DNA from 2 places in the Companilactobacillus sp. HBUAS59699 genome. Region 2 is predicted to be linked to the other one. Evidence: riboswitches for the same ligand, from Rfam matches in the RefSeq annotation. Region 2 holds a riboswitch; the other holds the start of a gene.
What was found. A riboswitch is a leader RNA that binds a small molecule or an ion and turns the genes downstream of it on or off. The one in region 2 is predicted to bind thiamine pyrophosphate.

Region 1: another riboswitch for thiamine pyrophosphate. It lies ahead of U8519_RS04405 (thiamine-binding protein); the one in region 2 lies ahead of thiT (energy-coupled thiamine transporter ThiT).

The regions. Positions count from the first base shown of each region.
Region 1 covers NZ_JAYKTV010000002.1:159,913-163,406, forward strand. The annotation lists gene U8519_RS04395 (ABC transporter substrate-binding protein) at 1-568, opposite strand, end outside; gene U8519_RS04400 (ABC transporter permease) at 583-1,344, opposite strand; gene U8519_RS04405 (thiamine-binding protein) at 1,313-1,609, opposite strand; TPP riboswitch at 1,677-1,774, opposite strand; gene U8519_RS04410 (SOS response-associated peptidase) at 1,970-2,539, opposite strand; gene U8519_RS04415 (hypothetical protein) at 2,590-2,988, opposite strand; gene U8519_RS04420 (hypothetical protein) at 3,074-3,494, opposite strand, start outside.
Region 2 covers NZ_JAYKTV010000001.1:643,979-647,472, forward strand. The annotation lists gene rsmH (16S rRNA (cytosine(1402)-N(4))-methyltransferase RsmH) at 1-69, opposite strand, end outside; gene mraZ (division/cell wall cluster transcriptional repressor MraZ) at 59-490, opposite strand; gene U8519_RS03230 (DUF4044 domain-containing protein) at 726-845, shown strand; gene thiT (energy-coupled thiamine transporter ThiT) at 901-1,473, opposite strand; TPP riboswitch at 1,521-1,619, opposite strand; gene minD (septum site-determining protein MinD) at 1,646-2,446, opposite strand; gene U8519_RS03245 (septum site-determining protein MinC) at 2,449-3,111, opposite strand; gene mreD (rod shape-determining protein MreD) at 3,108-3,494, opposite strand, start outside.

The DNA of each region.
Region 1 (3,494 bases), on a different contig from region 2:
AAATAGCATCTGCTTGTTTTTCTTTCAATGCTTTTGGTTCATCAACGATATTATTAGGAATCATCTTTAATTTACTATAATCCCCACCATCTTGTTCCATAACGTTCTTGATCATTGCTTTTTCGATTGGTGAATCCCAAGTGGCATATGTCTTCCCCTCTAAGCCCTTAGGAGTTTCGATTCCGTCACCCTTACGAGACATGATACCCGAAGTATTGTGTTGCAAAATGGCTGCTACGGCTGTAATTGGCAATGGTTTCTTCGATGCATAATTAGCAGCTAATGTATCTTGAGCTGAGATACCAAAGTCAGCTTTGCCACTTGCAACGATTGAGCTAGCATCCCCATCTGATGGTTGAACGATTTTTACATCCAAACCTTGCTTCTTAAAATAGCCTTTTTCCTTTGCGACATACAAACCAGTGTGGTTGGTATTCGGTGTCCAATCCAATACGATCGTAACTTTCTTTAAATCTTTTGCTTCTGACTTAGAACTATTTTTATTGCTGCATCCAGCAAAGACTGCAAAAATACTTAAAACTAATAAAATTTTCCATCTAAATTTCATTTGATCCCCCATTATTAATCCCTTTTCCAAGGCATACTGTATTTTTCAATTAAATTAACTAACGCTACTAACAATAAACTTATTATTGAGATCAAAAATATGACCGCAAACATCTTGTCAAAATCATATGACTTACGAACTCTAGTCATGTATACACCAAGTCCTTCGAATCCTCCCAACCACTCCGAGATAACGGCACCGATCACAGCATAAGTGACCGCAATTCTCATGGCTGAAAAGAAATCTCCTAGACTAGCTGGTAATTTGATGTGTTTAAAAATTTGAAATTGATTAGCCCCCATTGAACGCAATAGACGTATCTCATCTTGATCTACTGATGAAAATCCATTCAGCATCGCTACTGATACTGGAAAAAATATCGTAATAATGATTAAAACTACCTTCGGCATGATCCCGAATCCAAACCAAATCGTCAATAGAGGCGCTATCGCAACCGTAGGTATCGTCTGTGTTAAGACTAATACCGGATACAGTGCATCTCTTACTCCGTGAAAATAATCCATAAATATAGCGGAGATTATTCCCAAAGTAACACCTGATATCAATCCCACCACCGCTTCCAGTAATGTTATCTTGGCGTGAAATATCAATAAATGAAAATCACTGATAAAGGCCTGTCCCACTTGTAATGGCGATGGCAACATGAAGTCAGGAACTAACTTGAGAACACTAACCACTTGCCAAATTACTAGTATCAAGACCAAAGAAAGGATCGAATAAGCATTAATGTTGGTGCTTTTTCGTTTTCTTTTCAATGCTCAATACTTCTCCTTCTGGCTTATAGACAACTTTGATATATGCTGAAACACTTGGTGCTCCAGCCTTTACAGCAATCAATTGACATTGCTTTACTATTTCCATCAGCTCGTCATAATCACCTTCGATCGATGTTTCAAATGCTCCCACCTGATAATTAAGTCCGGTACTAGAAATATAAGCAATAACTTCATCCACAATACTGATCAGTTTGTCCTCATCATTTACGATCGGTAAAACTTGAATTGCAACACTGGCTTCCATATTGATCCCCCACTTTATTTAATTTATAAAAAAAGACACTTCTCCAGAATAGAGAAATGCCGAAATAGTCATTTAATGACATGCTCCCTACGCTGGTATTGGCCAACAGGTTCAAAGGGTCAGGTTAAACCTTCTCAACGCATTCGCGTTCCCCTGCTAAATTATTGTATTGCTCCTAAATTGATTTACTTGTGATATATCATCTGCTGCTTTAGGACTCCCACAGATTACAGGATGAAAAAAAGCCTGTCAATTTACTAATAGTATGACTATTAGTGATTAACAGGTCTTGAAGTCTTGATACATTTGAGTTCTTCGGAAAATATTCATCCGATTATTATATTAACGCATAGAGCTTTATTAATTAGATAATGGTTCAGATTTTAATTTTGGCATTGCTGATTGCAAAAAATCAATGGCAAATTTCTGATCATAGATCCAGGCTTTGATTTGATTTTTTTGCAAGATCAACGGCATACGATCGTGAATCTTGATCATCGATTCATTCGGTGCAGTTGTTAACAAGACACTGTGTGCTTCACCGTCAAAAACTTTGTAACATCCCGCAATGTAGAGTGTATCTGGGTCAGATCCATAATTAAATCGGTGTTTCACTTTGTCAGCTGACCATTCAAAAAAGCCAGTCGTCGGGTATACACAACGTCTATTCAGAAATGATTCCGAAAACATTGGCTTTTGCATGATTGTCTCCGATCGTGCATTGATAATATTTTGTCCTGACTTAAAGCCTGGAAAGCCCCACTTCATCGTAACAACTTGAACTTGTCCCTTACCCGACCGAACAATTGCTGTTTGATCTGTGGGAAAGACTTCTCCTGTTTTGGGTTCATAACCATTATCCACAGCCAATTGATAGATTCGGTTGATTTCTTCGTTATCTGACGGTTGAAAAGTAAATCTTCCACACATATTAACAACTCCCTTGATGCTATTGAATAAGTTATACACAACAAAAAAATTTACCTTGCAGCAAGTCCTTGAATATAAGCTATATAGCAGGCAAAATCACCTTGTCGTTTACGTTCCTGACCAGAATGCTGCTTACCGATTATACTTCGCCAATTAGTATCAATATTTCTTTTAGTTAAATATCTATCCAGAGCATCCAAACTGCTAAGCACTAAATTATGATTAGCTGTTCTTTTTTCGTCAATTTCATAACGAACTTTACTAGAGGAAGTAGCCCAAATAGCTCTAATATTAGCATAAGAAACACACGCATCTACAAAATCACTATATAGTTCCTTCGCATTATCATCTGCAACGATCAATGATGCATGCATTAACTGATGCGCCCTTTTAGATTCATCAAAAGTAAGCACTAGTGATTCAAATGTTAATTCTTCATAATCAAACATTGTCTTCCTCCTCTAACTGATAAGTTTAATAACTCTATCAACATTATCTCATTAGAGATTCTCATAACCTAGTACAAAAATTAAATTAAAACTTGTGAGAATAATAATCCATAATTGGAATGCCCATTTCAATTAAATAATTCCCTATTCCACACTCAACATCACTCCTAGACAGTGCAATTGGTATATTTTTAAGAGGAAATATTAAGACAAAACTTTCGTCCCATCTTTGATCTAACATATGTGCCAAGATGCCCGAAGAGTTGTACCGCCACTGACCTTTAGCATTCACAGCATCATAATTATCATCATTTGGTATTTCAAAATTAATATCATTGCTCACAGCTACAAGACCCAAAAGACCGGTAGTAGTAAATTTCATCCAAACTATATCTTTATCCGAAGCTATACCTGATTCTTCTTGTATTGCAGCATAAAATTCATCATTGAATTGTAACTTATCAACATATTTAACTGGATTATTAATTCGTGGTATATCTATTTTA
Region 2 (3,494 bases):
TCTAGGATTAACCTCATCGATTGTTTCTTTTAATAATACTGTTTTATGTGTAAATTCATTAGAAGTCAAAATCTGTCATTTTCTCCGATATTTCTTCAAAATTGTCTTCAGCTTGTTGATTAAATTCATTCCATCTTTCTTCATCCCAAATTTCAATTCGGTCTGAAACACCAACTACTACGCAATTCTTTTTTAATTTAGCAAAATCTATTAAAGACGACGACAAGTTGACGCGTCCCTGCTTATCAAATTCCATTTCACCAGCGGCGGAATAGAAAAATCTAGTAAAAGCACGGGCATCCTTCTTTGTTAAAGGTAACTTATCCAACTGAGCCTCAAGCTTGCTCCATTGTTCCATGGAATATCCAAATAAGCAGCCATCCATACCACGAGTAATTACAAAAATATCCCCAATTTCCTTACGAAATTTTGCAGGGATAATTATTCGACCTTTACTGTCAATGGTGTGATGAAACTCCCCCATGAACATCCACAGTTCACCTCAATTCTTTAACACTTTCTAATTTACCACAAATCACCACAATTAACCACTTCATATTGTGAAAAATGACACTGATATATGTAAAACGTTTTATTACTTGATTTATCAACATATATAACGGTGGGGGATAATCCCAAAAATAGTGTATTTTCACCACAATTGTTGCATAATTAGTTCATGTGAAGTAATATTCTTCATATATAAATACTAGGTGGTGGAACGTTTGAACGACGAAAAAAAGCCTAAAAGCACTTTAACAAAAATTACCCAAGTGGTCGTTTGGTTAATGATTTTAGTAACAATTGGCGGAGTAATCTTAGGATCACTCATGAGCTTTATTTAAAACAAACAAAAAATAGTGTCCAAGTAGAAGCAATCTCTACTTGAACACTATTTTTTTAATCTTTGACAATAATAAATTTCTTTAAAACCGGACTTAGTATCAACATCAGGACAAACATCATTATCATATTGGCAATAAAGCTTCCACCATTGATAACCAATGAATAGATCCATGGATTCATGGTCTTTGGTGCATACATTCCCCAATAAATACCACCAGCAATGAAATGGAAGAAGTACTTAGCTACGAATCCAATTCCAGAATAGAGCATTATTAAACCTATCGGATTTTTTCCATCTTCAATTCTTTTCTTCACTTGCATACTTCCCAAGCCGACAAGTCCAATAGCTCCAAAAGCTATTGGATATTCAACGAACCCTTGTAGCGGATTCAAAAAACCACCACTACTGAATCCTCTTAAAATAAGGTCCAACAGTCCCCAAACTAGTCCAGCAATTAATCCCGGCTTTAGGCCTCTTCTCAAAGCATATATTGACATAGGAATCAAACCATACACAATTGAAATCGATGAAGCGCCTAGATTATGTGGTATGAAGGCTAGTGCTGTAGATGCTGCAACAATGATTGCACCTTCAGTTAAAACCACCAAATTATTATTTCTTGACACAAAAAAACTCCCTTCTGATTTAAGCCATCACAAGAGAGTTCGAGTTTTTTACTTGAACAACACTATCCCTACGCATGTATTAACATAACAGGTTTAAAGGGTCTGAACTTAATCACTCTCAGCCATTGGCTCCCCCTGTGTTGACTATTTAATTAACATAATTATATCACTGTTACTTTTTTCTACCAAATACTCTGCTAAAGAATCCCGTCTTTTTTTCATCATTAAAAATATCTAACGGTATACTTTCGCCAAGCATTCGATGAGCAATATTTCGATAACTGTGACCAGCATCACTGTTCTTATCAGAAATCACCGTTCTACCTGCATTTGAAGCAGCAATAACATCGTCTTCATCAATGACTACTCCCAATAATGGAATGCGTAAATGATTAACGATATCATCGATCCTCATCGAAGTTCCTTTGTTGATCATATTCTTACGAACACGATTAATGATCAAATGTGGTGTAATCGGCATCTTCATACTTTCAAGAATCCCAACCACTCGATCAGCATCACTGACGGACGCTAATTCGGGATTAGTAACAACGATTGCCCCATCAGCAACCGTGACAGCATTTTGAAAACCGTACTCGATCCCCGCCGGACAATCGATCATTACAAAATCAAATCTTTGCTTCAAATAAGTAATAATTCTTCTAACAGAATCTTGATCAAGGACGTACTTGTCAGCAAACTGCGAAGCCGCTAATAAATACAAATTGTCTTCAAATCTCGGATCACGAACCAACGCTTGCGATAAAACAACTCGATTCTGTGCCACATCAACGATGTCATAAACAATTCTGTTGGTAAGCCCCAAAACAGCATCCAAATTTCTAAGTCCGATATCCAGATCCACCATACAAACTTTTTTGCCAAGGCTTGCTAAGACGGAACTAATATTAGCGGTTGTAGTTGTTTTACCAACGCCGCCTTTACCAGACGTTACAACAATAGATATCCCCATAACTAAACCGTCCTTTTTCTAGATTCACTCATAACCTCTTTGTAATCTTGTAAATCATTAACACTAATAGAGTGCATATCGTCAATGTATGCAAACTGATGATTATGAAGATCACCCTCATTTTCGTCCGTGATTATTTCAATAACATCAGCAATACGTAATTGAGCGGCATGCTTTAAATTGCCAAAAATTGCTGCACTCGTATTATCTGGGAAACCAGCTTGGACAATGCCATTTACCTTACCCAGTATATAGACAGATCCATCTGTACTGATCTGTGCTCCTTCATGAAGGACACCCAAGAATAATACATCGCCTTCAAATTCTAACTTTTGACCACTACGAACAATGCCCGTTTCAATGTTCATCTTATTAGCTTTTAAAAGTTTTGATACTTCAAGTTTTGACTCAACTTCTGAACTAATTTCTTTGATTTCAATTTGAGGATACTCAGTAAAAGTCTTCTTAACTTCTTTCACCTGAGCATCAGTCAAAAGACGATTACCAGTCTTAATAGTAAATTGAATGACATCATCTTCAGCAGAGCCAATATTTTGTTTAAGAATTAGTTCTTTCAAGTCTTTCAATGCTTGTTGGAAGTCACTTTCATCGTTAATGATTACAACATACCCTTCTTTGCTACCTTTAAGAGTAACGTTGCTCATTTACTATCCCTCCTATATTTAACCAACCAATCACTAAGATTTGCTAGTGGAACGTAAATTATGAAGAACAAAATCATATTCCATAACAACGTTGGTCCTAATACATAAGTTATAAAATCAAAAACGTTTGTACTTGTTTGTTGAAGCAATCTTTCTAGAACATAAATTCCTGATTGCAAGAATGTCAAAGCTAAGAAATAAATAGACAATTCATAACCCATATTGGCTTTAACAAATAAGAATTTAAAATGATCGATCCCTACCATGATAAGTGGTAGAAGAACTGTATACAGTCCGATGATCCCATAGTAATAGGAATCGTATATCAGACCAAACAATATTCCATAGATCAATAATTGACGACGATTATTAATTCTCATAGT